3 regions of the uncultured Martelella sp. genome follow, and region 2 is predicted to be linked to each of the others. Evidence: predicted binding sites of a transcription regulator. Region 2 holds the regulator's gene; each other region holds the start of a gene.
The links. Region 2 encodes PhoB, which activates phosphate uptake and scavenging genes when phosphate is short. Its sites were predicted from a motif close to TGTCATNNANCTGTCAT; they were not measured.
Positions count from the first base shown of each region.

Region 1: ACHZCU_RS20705 (bifunctional 2',3'-cyclic-nucleotide 2'-phosphodiesterase/3'-nucleotidase) is a predicted target of PhoB. The motif match lies at 7,145-7,161, and genes of this name have one in related genera.
Region 3: ACHZCU_RS05460 (pyruvate kinase) is a predicted target of PhoB. The motif match lies at 8,559-8,575, and genes of this name have one in related genera.

Region 1 is NZ_CAXXFM010000003.1:307,601-318,079, reverse strand. Features, by position in the region: gene ACHZCU_RS20725 (flagellar biosynthetic protein FliO) at 1-193, opposite strand, end outside; gene cckA (cell cycle histidine kinase CckA) at 549-3,158, shown strand; gene ACHZCU_RS20715 (hypothetical protein) at 3,315-4,523, shown strand; gene ACHZCU_RS20710 (hypothetical protein) at 4,538-5,002, shown strand; gene ACHZCU_RS20705 (bifunctional 2',3'-cyclic-nucleotide 2'-phosphodiesterase/3'-nucleotidase) at 5,091-7,079, opposite strand; gene ACHZCU_RS20700 (N-acetyltransferase) at 7,255-7,839, shown strand; gene ACHZCU_RS20695 (Lrp/AsnC family transcriptional regulator) at 7,823-8,308, opposite strand; gene ACHZCU_RS20690 (PadR family transcriptional regulator) at 8,553-9,224, shown strand; gene ACHZCU_RS20685 (GNAT family N-acetyltransferase) at 9,294-9,857, opposite strand; gene sseA (3-mercaptopyruvate sulfurtransferase) at 9,863-10,479, opposite strand, start outside.
Region 2 is NZ_CAXXFM010000001.1:2,385,779-2,396,257, reverse strand. Features, by position in the region: gene ACHZCU_RS11230 (YqaE/Pmp3 family membrane protein) at 5-208, opposite strand; gene ACHZCU_RS11225 (Bax inhibitor-1/YccA family protein) at 489-1,265, shown strand; gene ACHZCU_RS11220 (GNAT family N-acetyltransferase) at 1,348-1,881, shown strand; gene ACHZCU_RS11215 (DUF2794 domain-containing protein) at 1,888-2,283, opposite strand; gene ACHZCU_RS11210 (GNAT family N-acetyltransferase) at 2,548-3,732, shown strand; gene ACHZCU_RS11205 (hypothetical protein) at 3,787-4,389, opposite strand; gene ACHZCU_RS11200 (DUF2975 domain-containing protein) at 4,460-4,792, shown strand; gene ACHZCU_RS11195 (helix-turn-helix transcriptional regulator) at 4,796-5,011, shown strand; gene ACHZCU_RS11190 (carbohydrate kinase) at 5,054-5,980, opposite strand; gene ACHZCU_RS11185 (orotate phosphoribosyltransferase) at 6,021-6,716, opposite strand; gene phoB (phosphate regulon transcriptional regulator PhoB) at 6,981-7,664, opposite strand; gene phoU (phosphate signaling complex protein PhoU) at 7,696-8,409, opposite strand; gene pstB (phosphate ABC transporter ATP-binding protein PstB) at 8,450-9,256, opposite strand; gene pstA (phosphate ABC transporter permease PstA) at 9,260-10,479, opposite strand, start outside.
Region 3 is NZ_CAXXFM010000001.1:1,130,691-1,141,169, forward strand. Features, by position in the region: gene ACHZCU_RS05430 (ABC transporter substrate-binding protein) at 1-413, opposite strand, end outside; gene ACHZCU_RS05435 (ABC transporter permease) at 445-1,200, opposite strand; TPP riboswitch at 1,267-1,374, opposite strand; gene ACHZCU_RS05440 (sugar porter family MFS transporter) at 1,880-3,211, shown strand; gene ACHZCU_RS05445 (MmgE/PrpD family protein) at 3,368-4,879, shown strand; gene prpC (2-methylcitrate synthase) at 4,946-6,088, shown strand; gene prpB (methylisocitrate lyase) at 6,102-7,019, shown strand; gene ACHZCU_RS05460 (pyruvate kinase) at 7,026-8,510, opposite strand; gene ACHZCU_RS05465 (biotin/lipoate A/B protein ligase family protein) at 8,677-9,726, shown strand; gene ACHZCU_RS05470 (BadF/BadG/BcrA/BcrD ATPase family protein) at 9,737-10,479, shown strand, end outside.

The sequences.
Region 1 (10,479 bases), on a different contig from region 2:
CCAGAACGACGCGCCTGCGGGCGTCAACGGCTGCGGCGTCCACCACATAAAGGCGCGGCCTTCTGTTCTTGCCGCCCTTGATGAACGGGTGAGGCGGTCTGTGGCGCAGAAGAAACCAGATTGCCAGGACGGCCAGAAGAATGATGCCGAATGACAGCAGCGGGAAATCGAAAATGGCGTTGCTGAAGGTCATGTCTCCCATCGCTTGTCTTTCACCCGGTGGTTTTTCTGGATTGTGGATCTGAAATGATTGTGCGCTTTGATGTTATGCGCATATCTGAGTAGAATATCAACTTTCCGGACAGTTCCTTCAAGCTTCAGCCGCAACTGCCGATCCGGCGTCCACGGTTTTGCGCGAATCACACTCAAAATTAAGCTTTTCCGGCTATTGTCCGCCGCCATAATGGAAGAAGTCTGGCCTTCGGGCCGGGCTTGGGTTCGCGCTGCGGGAGGCGGTGTTTTTATCCGTCTGCGAACCGGATAGGACTGAATGAACGTTTCGCCGCGGGGTGCTGTTCCTGGCGGCAGGCGCAGATGACGAGGTTGCAATGGCATTGGATCGACAGAGCGAAAAGGCCGGCAAGCCTGTGGTCCGGGGTGGTCCGGGGGCCGGCGTTTTCGCCAGGCTTGCGCTGGTGTTGCTGATTCTGGCGGCCATCATCACGCTCGGTTATCAGTATCGGGGCTATCTGCCGGACGATATTCTGCTGGCGATTCTGGGCCTTTTTGCGATCCTCGGGGTCTTCTTCGGACTGGCGGCTCTGACCGGTCTTGTGCAGCTGTTTCCCGGCGCACGGCAAAATCATTTCGCCGGACCGTTTCTGGACCAGTACCCGGAAGCCGTCGTGATCACCGATCATCGCGACCGCATGGTTTATGCCAACGCGGCTTACGGGCGGATGACCGGCAATGAGGGTGGCAGTGTGCCGCCGAGCCTCGAGTCGCTGCTGTCCGAGGAGCCTGAAAGTTCGGAAGTGCTCTACCGGCTGACCCAGTCTGTGCGCGCCGGCAAGGACGGTCAGGAAGAGTTTCGGCTGACCCGTGCGCTGTCCGGCAGGGACGGGGACAAGGCCCGGTGGTATCGTTTGAGCACCCGCTTTTTCCCCGTAACCGACAGCCGTGCGCATACCCGCAATTACAACATCTGGCAGATCTGCGACATTACCGAGGAGCGGCAGGAACAGGAGCGTTATTTCAAGGAGTTGCAGAAGGCGATTGATTATCTGGATCATGCGCCGGTCGGCTTCCTGACCTGTGATTCCGACGGCAAGATCCGTTATCTGAATGCCACGCTGGCCAGCTGGATCGGCATTGATCTGGCCGGTTTTGTCGCCGGCACGGTTGCGCTGGCGGATATCGTTGACGGTGAGGGCATGACCCTGCTCGAAACGCTTGGCGTCGAGGCCGGCCAGCGGGTGACCGAAACGCTGGATGTATCGCTCAGGCTGCCATCGGGCCGTCACCTGCCTGTCACGCTGCTGTATGATGTGACCGCCGACCGCGATGGCCGCCCGGCGGAAAGCCGCACGGTGATAGTGAAGCGCGAAGACAGCAAGGGCAGTGGCGGCGCCGGGGCAACACAGGGCCATTTCTTCGACGACACGCCGATGGCCATTGCAACGCTTGACCGCGACGGCCGGTTGCTGACCACCAACACCCGCTTTCTGGCGATGTTCGCCGACCTCTTGAAGCGCGAGGATATCGGGCGCGGCGCACGTATCGCCAGTCTGATCGACGAAAACGACCAGATCAGGGTGAGCGAGGCGCTGGGGGCTGCCGCAGACGGGCAGGGCGAGATTGCCCCCTTCGAGGTGCGCCATGCGACCGATGACGGCCGTCACTTCCGCTTTTTCGTGCATGCTGCCAGCGGCTCGGGGCCGGACACGGTTGCGCTGGTCTATGCCATTGAGATCAGCGAGCAGAAATCGCTTGAAGCCCAGATGGCGCGCACCCAGAAGCTGAATGCCGTTGCCACGCTTGCCGGCGGTATTGCCCATGATTTCAACAATGTGCTGACGGCCATCCTGTTGTCGGCGGATCATCTTCTGTTGCAGTCGCGGGCTTCGGACCCCGAATTTGCCGATCTGGTCGAGATCAAGCGCAATGCCAACCGTGCATCCGGCCTTGTGCGGCAATTGCTTGCCTTCTCGCGCCAGCAGACGATGCGCGCCGAGGTCGTCGACCTTAACGATGTCATCGGCGACAACCGGATGATGATCGAACGGTTGACGGGCGGATCGGACATCAGGCTGACGACCGATTTTGCCCGCGAACTGTGGCCGGTAAAGGCCGATCCGGGTCAGTTTGGCCAAGTGGTCACCAATCTCTGCGTCAACGCCCGCGATGCGATGCCGGGTGGCGGCACGCTGACGATCAGCACGCGCAATATTGCCGCCGGCGAGGTCGCCGCGCTCGGTCTGCGTGAAGTGCCGGAACGCGATTTCGTGCTGGTCGAGGTGGCCGATACCGGAACGGGGATCGCGCCCGAAGTGCTCGACAAGATCTTCGAACCGTTTTTCACCACCAAGGATGTCGGCAAGGGCACCGGTCTCGGCCTTGCCATGGTCTATGGCATCGTCACCCAGTCCGGTGGCTTTCTGCATGCGATCTCGGAGGTCGGTACGGGAACCCGTTTCCTCATTCTTCTGCCGCGCCATGCCCGGGCGGCAAGCGAAGCCGTTGCCGCGCCGAAGGATCACAGGGGCCAGCCGATTGCCGCCGCCTTCTCCGAGGGCAATGAAAGCGACAACGAGGCGCCGCGCGAGGAGGATATGGACCTGACGGGCCAGTCCGCCGTGGTGCTGCTGGTGGAAGACGAGGACGCGGTGCGCCGCTCCGGCAAGCGCATGCTGGAAATGCGCGGCTTCACCGTGCATGAGGCCGATACCGGCGTGCACGCGCTGAAGATCCTCGAAAGGCTGGAAGGCGCTGTCGATATCGTCGTCTCCGACGTTGTCATGCCGGAAATGGACGGACCGACGCTGCTGCGCGAGGCGCGCGGGCAATATCCTGATCTGAAGTTCATCTTCGTTTCCGGCTATGCCGACGATGCGTTCGCCAAGAACCTGCCCGACGACGCCAAATTCGGTTTCCTGCCGAAGCCCTACAATCTCAAGCAGCTGGTTGCCGCCGTCTGGGACATGCTGCGTGAGGGGTGAGTTTCTGAAACGAATCTATCTCCACATGCGACAGAGTGCGTTTTGTTTGTGAGTAGCAAATCTGTAGCATTCAAATAGTTATATAGAGGGCTATTGCTATAAAAGTAGAAATCCAGCAAGATCATAGTATAATTTTGTTCAATTTCGGGGGGAGTTATGGATTCTGCTTATTTTGATGTGATGACCGAAAAACTTTTTAAAACTTGGAAACGAACTGACTACGATGTAATTGTTAAACCGATCCTCACGCAGATTTTCGGCACATCGGATAGCAATGATGCGCCGATTATCGGTCTTGGTGCGGGGCCGGTTGAGGACTTCCTTCTTCCGGAAGGTGGAAAGCTTCTCAAATCTCTTGATGTCAGGAAATCCGTCCGGATCAAGACATCGTCGCAGGTCGATCCGTCGAAGCCGGTTCTTCTCTATCTACTCGATGATCTTGTGATTGCTCCCGGCGCCAGAATTTATACAGATCTGAATATTACCATTCGGGCGCGTTCCGTCATTGGTGATCTGCTGGTTACTGCCAGCGCAGGCGTGGACGGTGCATCCGGAAAGTCCTTCCGTGATCAGCCCGCAGCGGCAAACGGAGCGAATGGCGCGCGTCAGACCGGACACGGTTCAGATGGCAGGGATGCAAGCGACTGGCCGGGAGGTTCCAGCGCCGGAAACGGCGGAGACGGCCCGCGCGGCAACGATGGCGGAGATGGCAGGCATGGCGAGGGCGGAGGTGACGGCAGCGACGGCTCGAACGCCAACAACGTTACGGTCTGGGTGGAACGGTTTGAAGACGGAAGCGTCGAGATAGAGGCCATTGGGGGCGCCGGGGGCGAAGCTGGCTGGGGGCAGGATGGCGGCCATGGAGGAGACGGCTCGCGAGGCGGACAGGGCGGCCGTGGCGGCGGCTCCACATTGTTCGGCGGCGCGGGCGACGGTGGTCGTGGTGGCACTGGCGGGAACGGCGGCAAGGGTGGTAATGGCGGCAGTCCAGGCAAAACCGGCCGTCCAGGCGATGGCGGTTTTATAAGATTTTGGGTTCCCTTTCACGAGAATACCAAACCGCCTTCAGGCATCAAGCTGGACTTCTCCGCGGGACATAATCCGGCGCCGGCACGGCCCGGTCGGCCGGGGAGTGGCGGAGCTGCGGGAAAAGGCGGCCGCGGCGGCCAGGGCGGGACACCAACGCCGGTCGTTCACGGTTGGGGTAAGTCCGGTGCGGGCGGCGTGGCGGGAACCCCCGGCGCTGATGGTTCCAGTTATCCTTTTTGGCCAATGCAAGAGGATGGAAAGGAATATCCGGCCGATGTCAGCGTCCGCAAGCATCCATCCGCCGAAGTCGAGGTTCTTATGGAATTCATTGACTGATTCAGGAGGTTTTCATGTCAACTGTTGTCGACGACTGGGGTGAGCACGCATTTTTTTCAGGCATGCCTGTCGGATCCTTAGGGGGGAGCTATGTTTTCAATGGCGGACGGTCCAGCCTGACCATGGAAGAGGGGGACGATCTCGTCATTGATCAACATGGAGGTCAGCGCGGTGTTTTTCTGCGGGACCAAAAGGCAATACTTTCGATTTTCTGTCCAAGCCTGTTGCTCGATCTTTCGCTGTTCGGGATTGAGGGTGGTTTCGTGATCGAGAAAGGACGCCCTGTAGGTTCCGAGGTGGATTGGAGTGCCGATTATCTTTACGAGGAAATGCGCGCGCAGGGGGAACGGCGCAAGCTTTATACGCATAGAAGTCTTGGCACTTGGAACCGTTTCAGATTTGATTGCCCAAATGGTGGGCTTATCAAGAGTATTGTGACCATCGACTGCAGCGAATGCGCCAGTCTGCCAGCCTGCTGATTTTGCTTGCCTGCATTGGCTCGTCTGATGGCGCGGGGCAGCGGCTTTTGCAGCGGCCCCGCATCAGTTTCTTTAATTCGGTCTGCGGTTACAGAACAATCCGATAAAGCGCAAATCCGTTGTCGCCATCGCCGGCGGTTTCGATCTTCGCGCCCTTCACATCGGCAATGTATTCCGCCGCGCGCGGGCCGGTTTCGAACACGGCTGTGGTGCCGGGCATCGGGGCGAAGGTCCAGTTGAAGTCGGCCGAGGGGTTGATGGTGCCCTGGTCGACGATATAGCGGACGATCACGTCGCGGTTGGTATCCGGACCGACGAAGACGATGACGTCGCTGTCGACATCCGGGAAATTGCCGCCCCCGCCGGCGCGGTAGTTGTTGGTCGCCACCACGAATTGCTGTTCGGGGTCGATGGGTTTGCCGTCGAAGGCAAGATCGACGATGCGGTGCGAATCCGGGCTGGCAAGCGAGCCGTCCTTGGCATAGCGCGCCGGTTTCGACAGGTCGATCTTGTAGGTCACGCCGTCAATGACGTCGAAATTGTAGGACGGAAAATCAGGATTGAGGAGCGGCGCATCCGCGGCGCCGGGTTCGACCTGATTGAACATGCCTGCCGACATTTCCAGCCACTCCCGGACCTGTGCGCCGTTGATGAGAACCGCGCGGGCGGTGTTGGGATAAAGGTAAAGATCGGCAACGTTCTTGATGGCGATGTCGCCGGCGGGGACTTCGGTATAATAGTCCGGGCCGCCGCGACCGCCGGCCTTGAAGGGGGCGGCGGCTGAAAGGACCGGGAAATCCTTGTATTCGCCGTCCTTCAGCATGTCCTTGGTGTACCAGGTCTGCGCGCGTGAGACGATCTGCACAGAGGGATCGTCGGCGACCAATGCGAAATAGGATTGCAACGGCGCGGACGTCTTTCCGACCGGGGTGCGGACATAGTCCAGCGTGGCGTCGTGATCGGCCTTGACGGCGGAAACCACGGCGGGGGCGGATTCGACATCGGCCACCACCTTGCGGTCTTCCGTGCGGTGATAGATCGGACGGGCCTCGGTTGTGAAGTCGACGATTTTCCAGCTGTTGCCGTCCTTTTCCAGAAGCAGGTCGATAAGGCCCATATGGGAGCCCCAGAAGCCGCCCATGGCGGCCGGCTTGCCCCGCAGCGTGCCCTTGACCGGATCGACGCCGGCAATGCCCTGGAAATCCGTCGGGCCGGGGAAAACAAGGTGCTGGTGACCGGTAAAGACGGCGTCGATGCCATCGACGCCTGCAAGGTAGAGCGACGCATTTTCCATCAGTTCGGCCGGACCGGAGCCGTCGATGCCGGAATGGGAGAGCGCGATAATGATATCCGCGCCGTCTTCCTTCATCACCGGAACCCAGGCTTCGGCCGCTTCGACGATGTCGCGGGTATTGGCCTTGCCGGAAAGGTTCTTTTCGTCCCAGACCATGATCTGCGGCGGCACGAAACCGATGAAGCCGACCTTGACCGGGCTTGTATTGCCGGCGCCGTCGGTAATCATCTTCTCCTTGATCATGTAGGGTTTGAAGAACAGGTCGTCCTGTGTCGGATCGTTCGCAAGGGCGCCCTTGGTCAGATTGGCGCAGACATAGGGGAAATTCGCGCCGCCCGTGACCTTGAACATGAAGTCGAGGCCGTAATTGAATTCGTGATTGCCGAGTGTGCCGATCTCGTAGCCGAGCACATTCATGGCCTTGATGACGGGGTGGATATCGCCGTCATTCATGCCGCGCTCATAGGCAATGTAATCGCCCATCGGATTGCCCTGCAGAAAGTCGCCATTGTCGATCAGCATCGAATTCGCCGATTCGGCGCGAATGGCATCGATGATCGAGGCGGTGCGGGCGAGACCCATCGTGTCGTTGGGGCGGTCGGCATAATAGTCATACGGAAGCACGTTGACGTGGATGTCCGTGGTTTCCATCAGCCGCAGATGCGCCTGATTACCGGTGGCGTTGGCGGCAAAGGGGTGGAGAACGATCAGCGCCGATGTGGCGGACATGCCGGCCAGAAGGGCGCGGCGCGAGATCAGGGACGACAGTACGGGCGTGGACATGAAGGCTCCGGGGTTCGTCGTTTGCAGGGAAATGCTGGAACACGTTCATCGCTTCGCACCGTCATGTGACAGGCGGTTGACATCGGGCGTGAAAGCGCACCAACCTTATGCCGATTTACGGAAACTTTAGGCAGGCTATTCGCAGGCATGCCGGCCGTCAATACGGGAGGGAAGTTTGGTTACCAGTTTCACGATCCGAAATGCGGCCCGCGAGGATGTGCCGGATATGGTGCGGCTCATCAACATTGCCGGCCATCGCCTGCCGCTGTGGTGCTGGGGGCAGCTTGAGGGCGGGGCCGAGGATCCCTGGCAGGCCGGCCGCGAAAGCGCCGCCCGCGAAGATAGCGCGATCTCCTGGACCAGGGGCACGGTTGCGACACTCGGCTCCGATGTCGCTGCGCTGATGATTGCCTATCCGCTTGCCGACACGGCGCCGGGCTATGGCTGCGAAATCGATCATCCGGTCATGAGTCCGCTGCGCGACCTGAAACGGCAGGCCGAAGGAACGTTCCACATTCACGTTCTGGCGGCCTATGCAGAATATCGCGGGCGTGGGCTCGGCTCCTTCCTGCTCGACAAGGCGGACCGGCTTTCCGAAACGAACGATATCAGTCTTATCGTCTCTGAAGCCAATGCGCCGGCCCGGCGTTTTTACGAACGCCTGGGCTTTGTCGAAAGGGCGCGGCAGGCGCTGGTGACAGCGCCCGACTGGCAGGCCGACGGCGACAACTGGCTGTTGATGATCAAGCCGGCGGCGTGACAAAGGCTTCGTCGACATCGACATTGAGGCGCTCGATGATCGGCCGAAGCGCGAAGGATGAATTGATCTGCACCACATGCGGCAGGGCGGAAAGCCAGTCGCGGTGGATGCGCTCATAGTCTTTCAGGTCCTTTGCCGCCACACGCATCACATAATCATATTCGCCGGAGACCATGTAGCAGACGATAATGTTCGGGCAGCGCCTGACGGCCTCCTCGAATTCGGAAAGGGTGCGGGCGAACTGACCGGACAGCGAGATGTGGACAAGCGCCGTCATCTTGTATCCGAGCGCCTCGGGGGAAATCTTGGCGGTGTAGCCCTCGATTACGCCGCTCTTTTCCAGAAGGTCGAGCCTGCGTGAGCAGGCCGATGGTGACAGACCTACGGTTTCCGCCAACTCGGCATTGGTGATGCGGCCATTGTTCTGAAGCGCCTTCATGATTGCACGATCGATATCGTCCAGGTCCAATTTTCGAACTCCCTGCGAATTTTATTGTTCTTCTTCGAACAATAATCTGTTCTTTCGCTGAAGAAAACCGTTTCCCGCAAGGAAATTCTGTTGCGGGCTGGACAGGGTTTCTGAAGCGGACTGGCAGGGGCATGAGATCCAAAACCGCAATAAGATATTATTTCGTTATATCGAAAACCTTGTAACCGGCCTCTTTTCGATCTATGTTTCGATATATCGAAAACATGATCGAAAGGACGCTGACATGCACGGACATTCTGGCAGGCATCACGATTGGCGCGATTGTGACATGCGGGGGCTGTTCGCAATGGGGCGAGGGCCCGGACGCGGGCCGGGGCGTGGACCCGGTCGCGGCGGCGGTCACGGCTTTGGCGGCGATGATGGCGGCGGCCGTAGCGGCCGGTTCCTCGGCCATGGCCGTATGCGCTTTCTGGTATTGCAGCTGATTGCCGATGAACCGCGCCACGGTTACGAGATCATCAAGGCAATCGAGGAGTTGAGCGGCGGTTTCTATTCACCCAGCCCGGGCGTCATCTATCCGACGCTCTCCTATCTCGAGGATGGCGGCTATGTGATCGCCACGGTCGAGGGCAACAAGAAATCCTACGCGATTACCGAAAGCGGCCGGGCCTATCTCGATGAGCAGGCGCCGGAGGCGGCGATGGCGCTCAAGGCGCTGCAGGCGGTGGCGGAGCGGCTGAGCGCCCGGCAGATGAAGCGCGAGCGCGCCCGCGGCGGCGATAACCTGCCGCGCAGCGTGGAGGCGGCGTTTCTCAATCTGCGTGAGGTGATTGACCGGCGGCTGGAACAGGATGCGGGCGCAAGCGCTGCAATTGTTGCCGAACTTCTTGGTCTTGCCGAAAAAATGGAAAATGCCGGAACGCCGGATGACGGTACGGCGCCGGCTGAACACTGACCGCACAAAACAACCCGCCCGCCGCCGAAGACCGGGGCGGGCGGGTTTCATCTGTTTGCTTGGGCGTTTCTAGAGCTTGCGGGTGAAGGCCAGCAACTCGGCATCCGAAAGCGGAGTGATTTCACTTTCGTAGGTCGATACCGGCGAAAAGCCGAATTGCTGGTAAAGCTGCAGCGCGCGCGGATGGTCGAGGCTGTTGGTGGCGGTGATGATCTTTTCGGGCTTGTCGGCCCACATCGCCTTCAGCCCCTGAAGCAGGAACCATTTGCCGACACCGAGGCCAAGCGCGCGCTCGAACAGGCCGAAATGAATGAGTTCGGTAATCCCGCCATCCTGCTGCTGATACTCGTAAAAACCGGCCGGCGCGCCCTCCAGATAAAACACGGTGATGGTGGTGCGCTCATTGTGGACGTTGGCGGCAAGTTCCTCGTCGCTCATGCGGATACGGTCGACCCATTCCCAGCGGGTTCCGACCTGACGGTATAAGAACCGGTAGAAGGGCAGCGGTATCTGCGGAACGCGCATCAGCGCAAGATGCAGGTTGGACGGCGCAATGATGTGTGCCTTCGGCGGCGCCGTCATTTCCAGTTCCGTGACATGGACGCTGAGCGGTGTCTGCTGCTGGTTTTCCATCGTGCTCACGCCTTCCCGGTCACAATCTCTGTATCATCACGGCCGCCCCATTGTGACCAGGAGCCATCGTAGAGGCTGTTATCCGTATGGCCAAGGCTTTCCAGCGCAAGGGTGATGATGGCCGCTGTTACGCCGGACCCGCAACTGGTCACCACAGGCTGGTCCAGATCAATCCCGGCTTCTGCAAACATTGCCCTCAATTCATCATTGGAGCGGAACCGTCCGTTTTCAGAAAACGCCGTTGCGGGCAGGTTTTTCGCACCCGGCATATGGCCGGAACGCATGCCGGGGCGGGGCTCGGGCTCGACCGCCTCGAAACGTCCCGCACCGCGGGCGTCGGCGATCTGGCTTTTGCCCGAAGCGACAACTTCGCGCATCGCCTCGAAGGAGGTGACCCTGTGGGCCTGAAAATCCGGGGTAAATGTGGCGGGCTGCGGTGTCGGGACGGTCGTTTCAACCGGGTGGCCCTCAGCCTTCCAGCCGTCGAAGCCGCCGTTCAGCACATAGACATCGCCGGCTCCCATGATTTTCAGCATCCACCAGACGCGGGGTGCTGCAAAGATGCCGGGCCCGTCATAGACCACGATCGTATCTGTTTCGCTGATGCCGCGCTTGCCCATTT
Region 2 (10,479 bases):
AGGACTATTTGTCGCGGCGCAGGGTTTCCATCAGTTCCTCGTTGCGGCGGTCGGCGTGATAATTCTGAACCGCGAAAAGCGCCCACAAAGCCGCGACCGGCCAGCCGATCAGCGTGAGCTGGAGGATCAGGCAGATAATGCCGGAAATCGGCTTGCCGATGGTGAAAAACGAAAGCCACGGCAGAATGACGGCAATGAAATAACGCATGAAATTGTCCTCTCTTTGAGCCTGTCCTGCGTATCAAGGGGCCGGACGATTTTCTGCTACATGGTGCAGGCGTCGTCGTTTTTGGAGATGCGCGACCCGATTCTTACGAAATTTTGAGGAACGCCTGTCGCTTTTCGGGCCACCATGCCTTGTATCCTATTGCCGAACCTATCATATTATCGTCAGGCTTGCTGGAGCCCCCCAGCGGCGCCTGGGTTATTGCGTATGCCGCATTTTCCCGACACCGTGATCAACGAGGGGCTTTTCTAAGAGGAAATTGATGGCTGATCTTCGTAACTATCAGAACCGCGCGCAGGCGGGAGCGCACGCGAGTGCTGAAATCGATCAGGGCCTGCGCACCTACATGCTCAACATCTACAACCTGATGGCGCTTGGCCTGGTGATTACGGGCACACTCGCTTTCGGGCTGAGCACGCTTGCAACCACCACTGATCAGGCCGCTGCCGTTGCGCAGCTTCCCAACGGTATTCTGCTGACCAGCGTCGGCGCCGCCGTTTACGGAACGCCGCTCAAGTGGCTGATCATGTTTGCACCGCTGATCGCATTCTTCTTTCTGGCTTTCCGCGTCAACAAGATGAGCGTATCGGCTGCGCGCACGTCCTTCTGGGTCTATGCCGCCCTGACGGGCCTGTCGCTGTCGTCGATCTTCATCATGTACACGACGGCCAGCATCGTACAGACCTTCTTCATCACCGCCGCGTCCTTCGGTGCGCTGTCGCTTTACGGCTACACCACCAAGCGCGATCTTTCGGCAATGGGCTCGTTCATGGTCATCGGCCTGTTCGGCATCCTGATTGCCATGGTGGTCAACATCTTCCTGCAGTCGAGCGCACTCAGCTTCGCTGTCTCCGTCATCGGCGTTCTCGTCTTTGCCGGCCTGACCGCCTGGGATACGCAGAAGCTCAAGGAAATGTATTATGAAGGCGACGGTGAAGTCGTTGCCGGTCGCAAGGCCGTCATGGGCGCCCTGACGCTCTACCTCGACTTCATCAACATGTTCCTGTTCCTCCTGCGCCTGCTGGGCAACCGGAACTGATATCGCAGAAATTCAATTGATCGAGGCGGCCTTCCGGGGCCGCCTTTTTCATGCCCAAACCCCTTGAGCCGGCCGCTTGCCCATGTCGATCACCATCCGCCCCGCCACATCCGACGACATCACCACCATTACCGAGATCTACGCAGAAAGCGTGTTGAACGGCACCGCCAGCTATGAGCTCGAACCGCCGGCACCTGCCGAGATGCGCGCCCGGATGGACGCGACCATGGCCGGCGGTTTTCCCTATATCGCCGCCGTCGAGGCGGACAGTTTGCTGGGCTATGCCTATGCCGGCGCGTTTCGCACCCGCCCGGCCTATCGCTGGCTTGTCGAGGATTCCGTCTATATCGACCCTCGGGCGCGTGGCAGAGGCGTCGGCAAACTGCTGCTTCAAACCCTGGTGGAAGAATGCGAAGCGCGCGGCTTCCGGCAGATGGTCGCCGTCATCGGCGGCGCAAGCCCGGCCTCGATCGCACTGCACCGAACATGCGGTTTCACCGATGCCGGCCGGTTGACCGGTACCGGCTTCAAGCACGGACAATGGCTCGACACCGTGTTCATGCAGCGCCCGCTTGGCGAAGGCAATGCCTCCGATCCGCTGCCGCTTTCGCTCTGATCCGGCCTATTTCTCGACGAGCTTCAGCTTGCGGTCGAAGACCTTGAGCACCTGACGCAGATCGTGGCCGCGCTTCAGCACCATGCCGGCGGTATTGGTGACACTGAAGGCACCCTGTTTGGAGGCCAGTTTCGGGTTCTTCTCAATCCGGTAGAGCGGCATTTCGCCGGAGCGCTTGAAAACGGAAAAGACCGCTTTGTCCTTCATGTGGTCGAGAGCGTAGTCGCGCCACTCGCCGTCGCCCACCATTCTGCCATAGACCCAGAGGATCGCGTCGAGTTCACGCCGGTGGAATGTGACGGGCAATGGCTCGGCCTTCTGGCCGGGTCTGAACTGGGCGATTTCGACGACATTGCTGCCGTCCGCCTCTTGCTTGCGTTGCGTATCCGGCTTTTGCACCATGCTTTCCCGCCTCGCATCCTGATTACAGATAAATGACAGTCTGCCCGCTTCAGCGAGAATTGCAAGGGCGCGCTTTCACCCGTTTCACCATGGCGGGCCAATAATTTGTTAACCCAAACGGCTTATCAATTCGGCAAGGGTTTTCGATCAGTTCCAGTAGTGCGTATCCATGTGTTCAGGCATCCCAAAACCGCTGACGTCCGGTGCGTTGGAAATGCGCCCGGCCATTTCGTGCCGTGCTGACGGGCGAAAGGCGGCGGATCGATGAGCATCATCCGCAAGGACCTCGGACCAAGACCCCCTGCCCGGCTGAAATCGAAACTGTCGGTGGTACGCCCCGGCAAGACCGTGCCCGATCTTCGCCTGGAGCTGAGAAGCGGCGGCGAATTTTCCATTTTCTCCGATGCTCCGGGCGAGCTGGAACCCGCCATGGAGCGGCTGGGCGATCAGGCCGTTGAACCAAATCCCTTCCAGACATTGCCATTTTTGACCGGGCTCTCTGGCCAGGCCCATGCACATACGCGTCTGGCGCTGATCGAAGACAGCGCCGTTGCGGCCGGGGCCGGCCATCTTGCCGCACTGATGGGGTTTTCGGTTGCGAGCGGAAATTCACACCTTGTCGCGTCCACAGCACCCGGTGGCTATCACGCCCCGCTGATCTCGCGCCACCGCCCGATGGCGACGCTTGACCAGCTGTTCGAGGCACTGGCGGGCTCTCTTGCCAATCTTCCCGGCGTGATTGCCTTTCCAGGGCTTCTGGCCGACGGCGCTTTCATGCGTTCAGCACGCGCGGTCGCTGCTGCACGCGGCCTTGCCTTCCGGGTTGCAGGCGCCTGGCGCGGCCACGCACTGTCCGGGCGGATCGACCCGACCAGCGGGCTTTCCCACGCAGACCGGGAAGCCTGGCAGGCCAATCTCGAAAAATGGGAAAACCTGCAGAAAAAAGGCAGGATCACCTACCACGTTGCCCGCAACCCCGCCGAAATTTCCGCAGCGCTAGAAGAGCTTTCACTGCTCTGCGACACGGACGAGCACACCAGCCGGTGCGCGGCATATTTTCCCGCCGTCAGGCTGCTTTCCGAGCGCGACCGGATCAGGCTGCATGCGCTTTATCTTGACGGACAGATGATTGCAGCCGCGCTCCAGCCGCTTCATCGCAGCGAGGCCTGGGTCTGGCAGGTCATGGTCCGGCCCGACATGAGCGACAAGGCAATCGACGAGCAGCTGATCATGCGACTGACGCAGTGGAACCTGCGCGATGCCAATATCGCCGTAACCCGCGTTGCGCCCGCAGCAGGTCCGTTTCTTGCAGAGCGGTTCTGGCCGGTTGACGAGGGCTATGCGAGCCTGCTGGTCGCGCTGCGCCCCGGCATGGAGCGCGCGCTCGACAGCGTGGCCGCAACCTATGAAGACGCCGGGGCGCAGTACCCCAGCCATCAAACCGAATAACAGCCCTACATCGTGAAAACGGCCGGCAGCGGCTGCCATGGCCTTGACACGGGGTCAGGAACAGCTTTTCAGCCGCGATTCCTCGGGCCGATTCATCAGTGCGAAAATGTCGATATTCTGAAGCAGCGGATGGAAACCATCGTCGTCGCCGGCCTCGATCAGAACATCGAGCGGCACGACCGGCGCGACCATGGGACCGTTCCAGCAGGCGGCATCGAGATCAACCGAAAAACCGGGCTTGGCACCGCCAGTCTGGCGGGCGGCCGCCATCTGCTCCTGCTGATCCCTGAGCGCCAGAGCATCGGCGGGCGAAAGCCGCAGCACCGTCAGGTGCTGACCGGGCTTGCGGAACTTTGCCACGTCGGCTTCCTCCGCAGCGGCATTCGCGCTCACCAGCGTATAATCGTGACTGATCTCGCCGGCGCCGGATTTCTGGTAAACCGTCAACACAATCTCGTTTGTCGGCAGCTTCATCTCCTCCGGCGCCAGCACCGCAATCCTGAGCGACGCAGGATTGGCCGCGATCGGCGACGGGATGGTCGTCGGCTTGGCGCCCGACAGGAAATTGAGCGAACAGGCCGAAAGCAGGGCGAGACCGGAAGCAGCCAGGAGTGTCTTGAAGATTGGCATGGGCATGATCGGGCGGGTCACAAACATGGTTAATAATCATTCATCCTATCGGGGATAGCTTAAGGGCCGGTAAAGAGTCGGCCGCTGACTGAGGCCGATGGCGCAACAGGCGCGGACGAAAACACGCCGTGCGCGCGGCATACCCTTGTTCGACCGGCTTCAACACGAGACGCCATTTTCCCATGCGGTTGCCGCACTTTTGCGCCGCGCGGGCCTGATTGCGCTTGCCGGCGCTGTCACCAGTCTTTTCCTCACGCCGGTGGCTACACTTCTGGCAACACTCGCCAATCCGCCGGGCAGCCGCACGCTGTCCGTCGGTCTCGGCAGCGATCAGCTGATGTTGTTCCTGCTCGCCGGCCTGCTTTTCGTGATGGGGCATGTCATGGTGCTCGCGACATCGATGAATGAAGACTATGAGCGTTTCGTCTGACCCATGCCGATCATTGTCAATCTCGATGTCATGCTCGCCCGCCGCAAGATGCGGGCGAAGACCCTTGCCGAACATGTCGGCATCACCGAGCAGAACATCTCGCTGCTGCGCTCGGGCAAGGTCAAGGGCGTGCGGTTCGAAACGCTTGAAAAGATATGCCAGGCGCTCGATTGCCAGCCCGGTGACATTCTGGAGTATCAGCCGGACGAAACCGGCTGATCCTTATCTCTGCTCGGTGTCGCAATTGCCCCGGGCGGCAGATCAAAGCCCGATTTCTTGCGCGTAGGGCGGGTTGGCGCCGGCGCGAGAGACGGTGACGGCAGCGGCCTTTGCGCCCAGCGCCAGGGCGTCCGCGATTGCCTCGGGGGACAGCGTTTTGACCTTCTCCTTGGTCAGCAGCCCGGCGATATCGAGCGAGGCAAGAATGCCGGCGTCGAACGTGTCGCCGGCGCCGACGGTGTCGACGACCTCGACCTTTTCACTTGGCACCTCGACCTTGTGCTCAGCGGTATAGCCGATCGCCCCATCCGCGCCGCAGGTGATGACAACAAGGCTTGCACCGGCCGTAATCCAGTGGCGCGCCTTGTCATCGAGCGAGCCTTCAAGACCGAACCAGTCCAGATCCTCGTCGGAGAATTTCACGATATCCGATTTGGCCGCCATGCGCTCGATCCGGGCACGGTGACCGGCGGGATCGGTAATGAATGTCGGACGGATATTCGGGTCGAGCGAGATCACGCGAGTTTCGGCCTCACGCATCAAAAGCGCTTCATAGGTGGAACCGCAGGGTTCGGGGATCAGGCTGATCGCGCCGAAATGCATGGCCGCGCAGTCTTCGCCGATTGCAGGCAGATCATCCTCGGTAATCATCCGGCCAGCCGTGTTCTCGTCGTAAAAGGCATAGCTTGCCGAACCGTTGACCAGCTTGACGAAGGCGAGCGTCGTCGGCCGGTCGGAAATGGCGACATAGGAATGATCGACCTTCGATGCGTCAAGTTTCTCGCGAATGATATCGCCCATCAGGTCGGACGAGATACCGGAGAAGAACCCGGTCGGACGGCCAAGCCTGGAAAGCGCGACCGCCGTGTTGCACACGGCACCGCCGGCATAGGGCGCAAATGCCGGTTCGCCCTTGTCGGTCTCGCGCGGCAGCATGTCGATCAGGGCTTCACCACAGCATAAAATCATTCTCTTCTCCCGTTTTTGTTCCCGCGCCTGTCGTCCCGGCCTAGACGATCAGTTCCTCAAGACCGCCGCGGGCCCGCGACCATTCCATTGGATGATCGAGAAACGCGCCAACCGCATCGAGCGTTGCCTTGTCGGCAAGCTCTTCTTCGCGTGCGACCGCAAGAACGTTCTGCCACGTCGCCAGGTAATGAAGCTCAACGCACCCTTCCCGGAAACGTTTCTCGGCCTGTTCGAAAATATCATAATAGAACAGAGCCATGCCGTGTTCCACCAGTCCGCCGGCAGCGCGGATGGCATTGATGAAGTTGAACATGGAGCCGCCCGCCGTGGTCAGGTCCTCGATCACCAGCACCCGCGCTCCGGCTTCCAGATGCCCTTCGATCTGGGCGTTCTTGCCATAGCCCTTCGGCTTCTTGCGCACATAGATCATCGGCAGTTCCAGACGGTCGGCGAGGAATGCGGCGAAGGGAATGCCCGCCGTTTCGCCGCCGGCCACGCAGTCGAATTTCTCGAAACCGGCATCGCGCAGCACCTTGGCTGCGGCAAAATCCATCAGCGTGGAACGGATGCGCGGATAGGAAATCAACTGCCGGCAGTCGATATAGACCGGACTGACCAGACCGGAAGCAAGCTTGTAGGGCTCATCCGGGGAAAAATGGACGGCGCCGATTTCCCACAGCATGCGGGCCATCAGTTCGCCCATCACTGCGGGGTCGGCAAAACTTGCTCTGCTCATCTCAACAATCCTCTTTGTCTTTGCGCCGTCACGGCCTTGCAGGGTGCGGGAGGGACACTCTCCTGCAAGACACAATCTGCCGGCACACGCCGCCGCCGGGGCAGCCGTTTCCGTTCCGGCCCTGAGTTGAACTGTCGGGGCCGAAAAATCAATCGCAGCCGGTATATTTCATCATGCCGAATGGCATGCCCGCCACCATAGCGGAACGCCGGATGGCCGCAATGACGGATATTAAATCGTTTAAAAAAACTTTTTGCCGCTGCTCTAGACTTCCATCGAATATCCGGCTCCGCGCACGGTGCGGATCACATCCGGCATCTGCGAGAAATTGAGCGCCTTCCTGAGCCGGCCGACATGTACGTCGACGGTGCGCTCATCCACATAGATGTCATGCCCCCAGACACCGTCGAGAAGCTGCGCGCGGGAAAACACCCGCCCCGGAGACGTCATCAGGAATTCGAGAAGCCGGAATTCCGTCGGGCCAAGCCGCACTTCGCGCGCCTTGCGGTGAACCCGGTGGGTTTCGCGATCAAGCTCGATATCGCCGCATTTCAGCACGCTGGAGAGCACTTCCGGACGCGCGCGGCGCAGGATCGCCTTGACCCGCGCCATCAGCTCCGGCGTGGAAAACGGTTTGACGACGTAATCGTCGGCGCCGATGGCAAGGCCGCGCACCCGTTCGCTCTCCTCACCGCGCGCCGTCAGCATGATGATCGGCAGGCGTTCGGTTTCCGGCCGCATTCGAAGGCGGCGACATAGCTCGATGCCCGACACCCCCGGCAGCATCCAGTCGAGCAGAAGAAGGTCGGGGACCCGCTCCTGCAGTCGGATTTCGGCCTCGTCGCCGCGCATGATGGTTTCGACCTCATAGCCTTCGGCCTCGAGATTGTAGCGCAGCAGAACGCTGAGCGCTTCCTCGTCTTCAACAACTGCTATCTTCGGCACCATTGGGCTGATATCTCCCTCGTCTCAAATGGCTTCAGACATCATCGGAACCGACGGCAGGGGAATTGTCGTCCTTCGGACGTTCTCCCTGCGGCTGGGCGCCTGTCGCGATGTAGTAAATCATCTCGGCGATGTTGGTGGCATGATCGCCGATGCGCTCGATGTTCTTGGCGCAGAACAAAAGATGCGTGCAGGTGGTGATATTGCGCGGATCTTCCATCATGTAGGTCAAAAGCTCGCGGAACAGCGAGGTGTAGATCGCGTCGATCTCGTCATCACGCTCGCGGATCGAGCTCGCCTTGTCGGCCTGGCGCGTGGTGTAAGCGTCGAGCACTTCCTTCAATTGCAGGAGCGCCAGTTCGCACAGATGCTCGATGCCGTGGGCCAGCTTGCGCGGGACACCGGTGCCCTGCACCGAGATCACCCGCTTGGCGGTATTCTTGGCCATATCGCCAACGCGTTCGAGGTCGGCAGCGATGCGAATGGCGCCCATGATTTCGCGCAGGTCCGCAGCCACCGGCTGGCGCCGGGCAATGGTGACGATTGCCTTCTCGCCGATCTCGCGCTCCGCTTCGTCAAGCGCCAGATCGTCGGCGATCACCTTTTCGGCAAGCTCGGTATCGGTGTTGACGAGGGCCGAGACCGATTCGCTGACCATCTCCTCTGCCAGACCGCCCATTTCGGAAATGCGGCGCTGGAGGTATTTCAGCTCGTCATCGAATGCCGTCGAAATATGCGAGGGGGCCATGTTCTTTCCTTTCCTGGCTTGAGCGTGCGGCAGCCGCCCCTCAGCCGAAACGTCCCATGATGTAATCCTGGGTCCGCTGGTCCGCGGGATTGGTGAAAATCGTATCGGTATCGTTCTCCTCGACCATATGGCCGAGGTGGAACATCGCCGTGCGTTCGGAAACCCGCGCGGCCTGCTGCATGGAGTGCGTCACCATCACGATGGTGTAATTCTCTCTGAGATCGGAAATCAGTTCCTCGACGCGGGCCGTTGCGATCGGGTCGAGCGCCGAACAGGGTTCGTCCATCAAGATCACTTCCGGGCTCACCGCAATGGCGCGGGCAATGCACAGCCGCTGCTGCTGGCCGCCGGAAAGGCTGGTGCCCGGCTCATGCAGGCGATCCTTGACCTCGTTGAACAGACCCGCCTTGATCAGGCTGGTCTCGACGATCTGGTCGAATTCCGTGCGGTGGCGGGCAAGACCGTGGATACGCGGCCCATAGGCGACATTCTCGTAGATCGACTTCGGGAACGGGTTGGGATTCTGGAACACCATGCCGACGCGCGCGCGCAGTTCCACCACATCGATCCCGGAGGTGTAGACATCCTCGCCGTCGAGCGTGACCGTACCGGTCACCCGGCAATTGTCGATCGTGTCATTCATCCGGTTGAGCGTGCGCAGAAAGGTCGACTTGCCGCAGCCCGACGGGCCGATCAGCGCAGTGACGGCGTTCTCGCGGATGTTGAGGCTGACATCGAACAGCGCACGCTTCTGCCCGTAATAGACGGACACCGCCTGACCGGCCATCTTGTATGTGTTTTCGCTCATCGTCTTTTTCCAAGCCTTTTTGCGGTCATAGTCATCCATCGCCTACCAGCGCCGTTCGAAACGGCGGCGCAGTATCACCGCCGTGACATTCATGAAGATCAGGAATGCCAGAAGCACGATAATGGCGGCGGAGGTGCGCTCGACAAAGGCGCGTTCGGCCTCGCCCGCCCACATGTAGATCTGCACCGGAAGCGCTGTTGCCGGGTCAAGCGGGCCCGCCGGATAATCGGCCACGAAGGCGACCATGCCGATCAGAAGCAGCGGCGCGGTTTCGCCCAGCGCCTGGGCAAGACCGATGATCGTTCCCGTCAGAATGCCCGGCATGGCCAGCGGCAGGACATGATGGAACACCGCCTGCATTTTCGAAGCCCCGACCCCCAGCGCCGCCGAGCGGATCGAAGGCGGCACCGCCTTGAGAGCTGCCCGCGTCGCGATGATGATCGTCGGCAGCGTCATCAGCGTCAGCACCAGCCCGCCGACCAGCGAAGCCGAACGCGGCAGGCCGAGGAGGCCGATGAACACCGCAAGGCCCAGAAGGCCGAACACGATGGAGGGCACGGCCGCCAGATTGTTGATGTTGACCTCGATAAGGTCGGTGAACCGGTTCTTCGGCGCAAATTCCTCAAGATAGATCGCCGATGCCACGCCGATCGGCAGTGCCAGAAGCAGGACCACGCCCATCATGTAAAGCGTGCCGACAAAGGCCACGCCAATCCCGGCTGCTTCCGGCCGGCTGGATGCGCCATGGGTGAAAAAGCCGGTGTTGAAGGACTTGTTCAGCCGTCCCTCGGCCTTCAGTTCCTCCATCCACTGCAATTGCCGGTCGGAAACCCGGCGGCTTGTTTCCGGTACGGAAAGGTCGATCTGGCCCTTGTTGGCGGAATCGATATCGGCGGCGGCCAGAAGCCGCACATCGACGGTCTTTCCGATGACGGAGGGGTCTTTCAGCACCACATCGCGCAGCTCCACCCGGCTGCTGCGGGAGATCATCCGCATCGCCGCGCGCATTTCAGGCCCGTTTTCGGGATTGATGGCGAGCGTGCGGGCAAGCGCCTGACGCACCAGTTGCGGATAATCGGCCGTCAACAGCAGACGCGGGTTCTCATCGCGCGCGCCATCGGGATCGATCACCGAGGCCTCGAAGGTGACCGGCAGGGTGATGGTCGTCTGCTGAAACGCGGTATAGCCCTTGCCGGCAACGGAAAACAAAAGCGCGCCCAAGAAGAAAATGCCCACGCAGATCGCCAGCAGGCCGAAAACGC
Region 3 (10,479 bases), 1.3 Mb from region 2:
GTCTCCTCGATCCCGGCGACGGAAAAGCCGATTTTCCTGCCCTTCAGATCGGAAAGCGACTGCACCGGACCATCCGCCATCACCGTCAGCGTGTTGAGCGGCGTGGACACCAGCGTGCCGAAACGCTTGATGTCGATGCCTGCGGCGTGGTCGAGATAGAGGTTCGGCTGGTAGTGAACGCCGATATCGGCGCGCCCGGCGGCAACCATGCGTGGCACCATGGACGGATCGGCCGGCGGCACCAGCGTCACATCCAGTTCTTCGTCTTCGAAATAGCCCTGCTGCTGGGCGACCACCAGCGGCGCGTGGTCCGGGTTCACATACCATTCGAGAATGACATCGAGCTTGTCATTGGCAGCGGCCATGCCGGGCAACAATGTCAGCGCGGCAATCAGGGTCAGTTTCTTGAGCATTCATTCCTCCTTGTCAGGACAGACCGGCCGCTCATGGCTGTGGCGACCAGCGGGTGAAAAAGGGAGCGGCGAGATCCACCGCCTTTCGAAACAGAACGGCTTCCAGCGCCAGGATCAGCATGGCCGCAAACACAGTCTCGCCCTGCATGCGGGCATTGGCCTGCACCATGACGAAGCCGAGACCGCCGGCAGCGCCAACCCATTCGCCGACGACCGCGCCCAGCGGCGCAAGCGGTGCGGCAATGCGCAGGCCGGAGAATAGCTGCGGCATGGCCAGCGGAAGCCTGATGAGGACGAGAAGTTGCCAGTGGCCGGCGCCATCGAGATGCGCGGCCTTGACGATGGCGCTGTCGGTACGGGCAAGGCCGTCGGCAAAATTGGAGGCGACCGGAAAGAACACGATGATCGTCGTCATCACCACCTTGGACGCGATGCCGAAGCCGAACCAGAGCACCAGCATGGGCGCGATGACGAACACGGGGAAGGATTGCAGCACCACCAGCGCAGGCCAGACCAGCCGGCCGAAACGGGGAAAGCCCGCAAGCAGAAAGGCCGCACCGGCGCCGAACAACGCACCGGCGGCAAAGCCTGCGATGATCTCACGCAGCGTGACCAGCGCTTCGGCAAACAGATAGGCGTGTCCGCTCCACAGCCTGACCGCGACGGAAAGCGGGGCGGGCAGGATATAGCGCGGCAGCTCGAACACCATGACCACCGCCTGCCAGAGCAGGATCAGGGCGCAAACCACCAGACAAAATCGGAAAACCGCATAAAGGCTCTGCTTCAACACCCCTCTCCCCGGTACAGCCGGGCAGCGGACGTAACAAAACAGGCTGATATTCTGGGCGTGTCGCTCAACACCAAACTCCGTTCCTACGCCGGCATGACCCGGATCAGGTTCAAGGGTTCGGCAAACGCCATCTCAGCATCTTCCACGAAGATCGCACCCCTCGGATGGGCATATCTATGACCACGTCGGCCGGCCCGGTCAAGGGGCGCCGACAAATGCTTCGGCGACAGGAAATCAACCGAATTGAGTTAATTACACGTATTACATCCTAAAGTTGCCCTAAAGATTGGCGAAAAGCAAAATTTTCAGCTACCGTTCACAAAAACAGACTAATACCAAGAGTTAATGATTAGGACTCATATGATGCGCGCTGGAATGGTCGTCCGAGTAGGAAAATACCGCAGAGCGATGCTCAAGCATCGCGCGAGGATTTTGACGCCCTCGGTGGCCATTCCAGCCGCACCCTTTCAGGGCCGGGCGCTTTTGAAAGCCCGCGTCGTTGAAAATCCTCGCCGTAGCTATGGCTACGACTGCGGTTTTCGCCTAGCCGGCTTTCAAAATCGCTCCGGTCATATGCGTTCTAATCATTGACTCTTGGTATAAGGGTTCGGTGAAGGAAGAAAGCTGAACGGCGTCCCGGAAACCCGGCAACGCCTTTGGAATGCGGAGGAAACCAATGCTTATCGCCATCGTCATCGTGGCGGCACTGTTCGGCATGCTCTTCGGTTTTGACCAGGGCGTGATCTCCGGCGCATTGCCGTTCATCAAACAGGATTTCACCATCACGCCCTTCATGGAAGGGGTGATCACATCCGCCGTTCCGCTCGGCGCGGTTGGCGGCACGATCGTCGCCATGGTCACCACCGATCGCTACGGGCGAAAGCCGATGCTGATCCTCGGCGCCGTGATCTTTCTGGTCGGCTCGCTGATTTCGGCGCTTGCCTTCAACCAGTACATCCTGACGCTGGCGCGCCTTCTGATCGGCGTCGGCATCGGCGCATCGGCCATGACGGCCCCGATGTTTCTGGCGGAAGTGGCGCCGGCGCGCATTCGCGGCACCATCGTCTCCGCCTTCCAGCTGATGATCACCATCGGCATCATGGTCTCCTACATGTCGGATGCAGCCTTCGGTGGTTCCGGCGACTGGCGCTGGATGATCGGCGTCGGCGTTTTCCCGTCGATCATTGCCCTCGTCGGCATTCTGCTTTCGCCGGAGACCCCGCGCTGGCTGACGCTGAATTCCAACGCCGACAAGGCACGCGACATCATCGCCAAACTGCAGCCGGAATCCTCCGACGCCGAGATTGACGGGATCATCGCCGAAATCAAGGAAAGCGCGAAGGACGAGGAAGCAAAGCCATCCTGGAGCACATTTCTGAAAAAGGGCATTCTGCCGATTACCAGTTTCGCGATGATCGTGTTCGTGCTTCAGCAGCTCTCCGGCATCAATGCGATCATTTATTACGCCCCGGAAATTTTCAAGAATGCCGGCTTTTCCGGCACCACGACCGATCTTCTGGCGACCGTCGGCATCGGCGTTGTCAATGTCGCGCTGACGGTCGTCGCCATGTATCTCGTTGAATCCATGGGACGGCGCAAATTGCTGATCATGGGCTTTATCGGAACATCCGCGGCCATGGCGCTGGTGACGGTTGCAACCATGATCAACATCGCCGCGACGCCTTATCTGGCAATGATCGGGATCTTCGCCTTCATCGCCTTCTTTGCCGTCAGCCTCGGCCCGCTGCCGTGGCTTTACATGGCGGAGCTGTTTCCCTTGAGGCTGCGTCCGCGCGGCATGGCGCTGGCCTCTGTCGCCAACTGGTTCTTCAACTTCGTCGTCGCCCTGCTCTTCCCCGAGCTTCTGGCGGGCATCGGCATTGTCGGGACCTTCGCGATCTTCACCGGTTTCTGCGTGATCGGCATTTTCTATGCCATTGCGGTAGCGCCGGAGACCAAGGGCGTCACGCTGGAGGAAATCGAGCAACGCACCGTTGCCGCAGGCTGATCTGCCCGCACCGCACGATGATAAACGGCCCGCCGCAAGCGGGCCGTTTTGCGTGAGACCGCCAAAATGCCTAAGACTAATGGCTGCATTGCCGCCAATGGACAATTGACGCCTATTGGAACAAAACGGCGGTGGCATTAAGCGGGAGGAGATGTCATGCACGAGCACACGGTGCGCACCCACAAATCATCGGAAAACCTGAAACGCGAAGACCAGCTGGCCTGGAAGATCGCAACCGTTGCGGCCGATCCCGTGGCGCTTGATGATGATGTGGTGGAGATGATCGGCAACCGGATCATCGACAATGCCGCCGTGGCCGCCGCCTCCATCGCCCGCCGTCCGGCCGTCAGCGCAAGGGCGCAGGCAACCGCCCATCCGTTTTCGCCCGGCGCCACGATCTTCGGCCTTGCCGCCGACACCCGGTTTTCGCCGGAATGGGCGGCCTGGGCCAATGGCGTGGCCGTGCGCGAACTCGACTATCACGACACGTTTCTGGCCGCCGACTATTCCCACCCCGGCGACAATATTCCCCCGGTTCTGGCGGTTGCCCAGCATTGCGGGCTTTCCGGCGAGGCCCTGGTGCGCGGCATTGCCACCGGCTATGAAATCCAGGTCGATCTGGTCAAGGGCATCTGCCTGCACGAACACAAGATCGACCATATCGCCCATCTGGGTCCGTCGGCGGCGGCCGGCATCGGCACCGCGCTCGGGCTCGATACAGAGACCATCTATCAGGCCGTGCAGCAGGCGCTGCATGTGACGACCACGACGCGGCAATCGCGCAAGGGCGAGATTTCGAGCTGGAAGGCCTATGCCCCGGCCTTTGCTGGCAAGATGGCAGTCGAGGCCGTCGACCGGGTGATGCGCGGCGAAGGCGCACCGTCTCCGGCCTGGGAGGGCGAGGACGGCTTTATCGCCTACCTCCTCTCCGGCCCGGGCGCTGAATATATCGTGCCGCTGCCGGAAAAGGGCGAGGCCAAGCGTGCCATCATGGACACCTACACCAAGGAACATTCGGCCGAATATCAAAGCCAGGCGCTGATCGACCTTGCCCGCCGCATGGGCCCGAAGATCGGCGATCTCACAAAGGTGAAATCGATCCTGATCGAAACCAGCCACCACACCCATTATGTGATCGGCACCGGCGCCAACGACCCGCAGAAAATGGACCCGGACGCCAGCCGCGAAACGCTCGACCATTCGATCATGTATATCTTCGCCGTCGCGCTTGAGGACGGCGGCTGGCACCATGAGCGCTCCTATGCGCCGGAGCGCGCCAAACGGCCCGAGACCGTGGCGCTGTGGCACAAGATCACCACGGCGGAAAACCCGGAATGGACACGGCGCTATCACAGCCACGACCCGGCGGAAAAGGCCTTCGGCGGCCATGTGATCGTCACCATGGAGGACGGCCGGATCATCGAGGATCAGCTGGCCGTCGCCGACGCCCATCCGCTGGGAAGCCGCCCGTTTGCGCGGCCCGACTATGTGAAAAAGTTCCGGATGCTGGCCGACGGGGTGATTGCGGCAGACGAACAGGACCGGTTCCTGGCAACCGTCGAGCGGCTGATGTCGCTTGCGCCCGACGACCTTGTCGGGCTGAATTTCACCGTGTCGCCGGACAGGCTGGGTGCGCCGGCAAGGACGGGCATATTCGACTGGAGATGAGACAGATGCCGCCTATCTGGCCTTGAGGAGGGCGGGACGGGCGGCGCGTGATCGGGAGGAGAGATCATGACGGACGCAAGGAAACCGAAGAAATCCGTGGCGCTTTCGGGCGTTGTCGCCGGCAATACCGCGCTGTGTTCGGTCGGCCAGAGCGGCAACGACCTGCATTATCGCGGCTACGATATTCTCGACATTGCCGACACCTGCGACTTCGAGGAAATCGCCTATCTGCTGATCTATGGCACGCTGCCGACCGGGGCCGCCCTTGCCGCCTACAAGGAAAAGCTTGCCGCACTTCGCGGCCTGCCGGCAGCCGTGCGCGGCGCGCTGGAGGAACTGCCCGCCGCCACCCATCCGATGGATGTGATGCGCACCGGCGCTTCGGTGCTGGGCTGCGTGTTGCCGGAGGCTGACGACCACAACAAGGCGGGTGCCCGCGACATTGCCGACCGGCTGATCGCCTCGCTCGGCTCGATGCTGCTCTACTGGTATCACTTCTCCCATAACGGCAGGCGGATCGATGTGGAGACCGATGACAGCTCCATCGGCGGGCATTTCCTGCATCTGCTGCACGGCAAGTCGCCCGGCGAAAGCCATGTCCGGGCGATGCATACCTCGCTCATTCTCTATGCCGAGCACGAATTCAACGCCTCGACCTTCACCGCCCGCTCGATCACCGGCACCGGCACCGATTTCTATTCCGCCGTCTGCGGCGCGATCGGCGCGCTGCGCGGGCCGAAACATGGCGGCGCCAACGAATTCGCCTTCGAGATCCAGAAACGCTACGACACGCCGGAAGAGGCCGATGCCGATATCCGCGAGCGGGTGGCACAGAAACAGGTGATCATCGGCTTCGGCCATCCGGTCTATACGGTCGCTGACCCGCGCCACAAGGTGATCAAAGAGGTCGCGCACAAGCTCTCCGAAGAGGCCGGCGCGATGAAGATGTTCGAAATCGCCGACCAGATCGAGACCACCATGGCCGATGCGCGCAGCATGTTTCCCAATCTCGACTGGTTCTCGGCCGTCTCCTACCACATGATGGGCGTGCCGACGGCGATGTTTACGCCGCTGTTCGTGATTGCCCGCATGGCGGGCTGGGCGGCCCATATCATCGAACAGCGCGAGGACGGCAAGATCATCCGCCCTGCCGCCAATTACATCGGCCCCGACAATCGCCCCTTCGTGCCGATGGCAGACCGCAACTGACAGGATATCTCCCATGCCCTATCTGATTTCCGCAGACCTTCCGCAAGAACCCGCCGGGCTTCGCCTGCGCCGACAGGTGGAAGCGGGCGGCATCGTTACCATGCCCGGCGTGCACAACGGCATGGCCGCATTGCAGGCAAAGAAGGCCGGCTTTGATGCGCTCTACCTTTCCGGCGCGGCGATGACGGCCTCCATGGGCCTTCCCGATCTCGGCATGATCACGGTCGACGAGGTCGCCTTCTTCATCCGCCAGATTGCCCGCGCCAGCGGCCTGCCGCTGCTGGTCGACGGCGATACGGGTTATGGCGAGGCGCTGAATGTGATGCATATGGTGCGCACCTTCGAGGATGCAGGCGCGGCCGGCGTGCACATCGAAGACCAGTTGCTGCCGAAGAAATGCGGCCATCTCAACGACAAGAAGCTCGCCGATCCGCATGACATGGCCGCCAAGATCGCCGCCGCCGCGAAAGCCCGCCGCCACCTCTACATCGTCGCCCGCACCGATGCGGCCGCCAGCGAGGGGATTGATGGCGCCGTGGCGCGCGCAAAACTGTTCATGGAAGCCGGCGCCGATGCGATTTTCCCCGAAGCGCTGAATACGGTCGACATGTTCCGCGAATTCGCCGCCCGCATGGAGGGCGTGCCGCTTCTGGCCAACATGACCGAATTCGGCCGCACGCCCTATATGACGGCCTCCGAGTTCGAAGCGATGGGCTACCGCATGGTGATCTTCCCGGTATCTTCGCTCCGGGTCGCCAACAAGGCGCAGGAGCGGCTTTATGCAACGCTGAAACAGACCGGCTCCACCAAGGCCATGCTGGACGACATGCAGACCCGCGCCGAGCTTTACGAGACCATCGACCTTGCGGCCTACGAATCCCTCGACGCCTCGATCGTCGCCACCGTTCTGCCGACGCTGGACAAGGGATAGACAGAGCTACCAGCTCTTCAGCGCCCTTAATTCGGGGGTCTTCTTGAACATGTGCTCGTCCATGCGGGCGAGCAGCGTGTCGAGGGTGGAAACGCCCTCGCAGACGGCATCGCCCTTGTTCAGCATCACGCATTCGGCGCGCACGCCCATTGCCGCATCGGTCATTTCGCCGCGCGAGGGAACGCCGGTCTTGACCAGATTTTCGAGAACCTGCGTCGCCCAGATCACCGGCACGCCGGCCGCCTCGCAGATCCACAGGATCTCCTCCTGCATTTCCGCCAGTCGCTCGAAGCCGATTTCGGCGGCCAGGTCGCCGCGGGCGATCATCACGGCAAATTCGCGACGGCCTGCGGCGCGCGCAATCAGGGCCGGCAGGTTTTTCACCGCCTCCGGCCGCTCGATCTTGGCCACAACGCCAAGCCCCGGACTGGCATTGCCCCCTGCCCCCAGTTCCCGATCCAGCAGATCGAGGTCTTCGGGACGCGAAACGAAGGAATAACCGACCATGTCGGCGCATTCGATCACGGTGGAAATGTCGCCCTCATCCTTGGCCGTCAGCGGTGAAAGACCGAGCGCGGTATCGGGCAGGTTCAGCCCCTTTTCCGGTTTCAGCCGTGCGCCCTTGGCCTTTGCCCGCTCGACCCGGATAACAGCCATGCCGTCGGCGACCTCCGTCACCACGGTCTGCAGCTTGCCGTCATCATACAAAACCCGGTCGCCAACCTTGAGCCGGGTCACCATTTCCGGCAACGAAACGCTGACGCAAAAGCGAATATCGTCGGTAAGAGACGGCTCACCCGAAGCAATCAGGCGAATACGATCGCCGACATTGGCCTTCAGCTTGTTTTCGGCAAGCGCGACCTTTTCGGTGCGGATCTTCGGCCCGGCGATGTCCATCAGCACCGCAATCCGCCGGCCGGCGGCATCGCCTGCCGCGCGCACATGGTTTGCCATCGCCCGCCAGGCCTCCGGCCCGTCATGGGCGCAGTTGATACGGGCGATATCCATGCCACGGCGGACAAGATCGGCGACGAATGCGGGATCGTCGGCCGCCTGCGTGGCCAGCGTGACCATGATGCGGCTGCGCCGATGCACCGGCGGCGGACCGAACATCAGATCGGTTGCCTGTTCAAGCCGTTCTTCGCCGGCAAAAAAATCCTCCACCGACGGCAACGGCACGGCGCTTGGGCGGCCCGCACGCGCGGCCAAAGCCACGAGCACGGCATCGAGCGTGGGCAGGACGCGGCTTTCCAGCCGCCCGAGCGAGGACAGGCCATGGCGCATCAGTGCACGCTGGAGCGGGCGCACATCGTGGTGGCGCAGCGCGAGATAATGCGCCAGGTTGACGACGCCCGGCTGTGATGCCACCTCCGGCCCGAAGCCCTGCAGGATGGCGCGCGCCTCGTTGGTGACCAGTTCGCGAAGGCTTTCCACCCGTTCCGTCAGCCCCCAGACATCATCGATTTCGGCAAAATGCTCGAAGGCAACCATCGCGTCTTCCTCCCGTTGCGGCCTCAGATATCAGATAGACCGATTTTCACGACCTTTCCATGACACCGCCCGCCAATGCCTCGCTTGCGCGCACCGGACCGGCGAGGCTATGGAAGGGACAACCGGTTTTCCGGACCCGATAATGGCAAGGCAGGAGTTCTAACAGATGCATGGCGAATACAAGGTGCCCGGCGGCAAGCTGGTGGTGGCCGATCTCGAAGTGCGTGACGACAAGCTGACCAATGTGCAGATCGCCGGCGATTTCTTCCTCGAACCGCCCGAGGCGCTTGCCGATCTCTGCGCGGCACTGGAAGGCCTGCCTGCCGACAGTTCGGCGGAAACCATGGTCGCAGCGCTGAAAGCGAAACTGCGGCCGGATGCGGCCCTCATCGGCTTCAGCGTCGAATCGATCGCGATCGCCGTGCGCCGGGCACTCGGCGCGGCCAAGACCTGGCGCGATTTCGAATGGGAAATCATCGATACCGGCGGAGAGACGCCGACCATGCATCTGGCCATCGACGATGTTCTGGCCCGCGCCGTTGCCGAAGGCCGGCGGGCGCCGACGCTGCGTTTCTGGGAATGGGAGCGGCCGGCGATCATCATCGGTTCGTTCCAGTCGCTGAAAAACGAGGTCGATCTGGAAGCCACCGAACGGCTCGGCGTCGAGACCGTGCGCCGGGTGACGGGCGGCGGCGCGATGTTCGTCGAGCCGGGCACCGCGATCACCTATTCGCTCTATGCGCCGGGCGAGCTGGTCGACGGCATGAGCTTTGCCGATAGTTACGCCTTTCTCGACAGCTGGGTGCTGAAGGCGCTGAATGATCTGGGCGTTGATGCCTTCTACAAGCCGCTCAACGACATTTCGAGCTCAAAGGGCAAGATCGGCGGCGCGGCGCAGAAGCGCTATGGCGGCGGCACCGTACTGCATCACGTGACCATGGCCTATGACATGGATGCCGCGAAGATGATGCAGGTGCTGAGGATCGGCCGCGAAAAACTGTCCGACAAGGGCACCAAGAGTGCTGCCAAACGCGTCGACCCCGTGCGCAGCCAGACTGGTCTGGACCGCCGCGCGGTGATCGACCGGATGAAGGCCACCTTCACGGAGCTGAACGGCGGCCGGGAAGGCACGGTAACGCCGGAGGAATACAAGGCCGCCGAGACGCTTGCGGCGGAGAAATTCGCAACGCCCGAATGGCTGGCCTCGATCCCGTAAGGCGAGCACGATGCGCGGCCACTTCCTCGGATGCGATATCGGCGGCACGGCTTCCCGCTTTGCCGTCGTCGATGAGGCGGGGGCGCTGGTTCGGCGCGGAAGTGCACCCGGCGCAAGCGCGCTTCTCGGAACGCCCGAAGATCGAACGCGGCTTGAAGCGGCATTTGCCCGCATTGGCGCAAGCCTGCCGGGGCCAATCCATGCCGCCGCAATCGGGCTTTCGGGCTACGATCCGGGCGCTTTTGACGCGATTTCCGCAATCATCGGCCCGTCGACCGGAATCGCAACGGACCGCCTGATCCTGCTTGACGATATCGAACTGGCTTCCCGCGTGCTGTTTGCGCCCGGCGAAGGTCATCTGGTTTCAGCCGGCACCGGGGCAATCGCCACCCATATCAACGCGTCCGGCACGCGGTTTCGCATTGGCGGGCGCGGGCTGATGATCGACGATGCGGGTTCGGGCGGCTGGATTGCGCTTTGCGCCCTGCGCGCGCTCTACCGCAAGCTGGATGAAGACGGCACCTATGGCGATATGGCCCCACTTGCCACAACGCTTTTCGAGGCGGTCGGCAGCGATGACTGGGCGGTGATCAAGCGCCTCGTCTATGGCGGCGACCGGGGAAAGATCGGTGCGCTTTCTCTGGCCGTCGCAAAAGCCGCAGACGCCGGAGACCGGTTTTCGCAAAGCCTGCTCAACGACGCCGGCCGCGAGCTGGCCCGGCTCGGCAACATTATGATTGCGCGGGCGGGCAA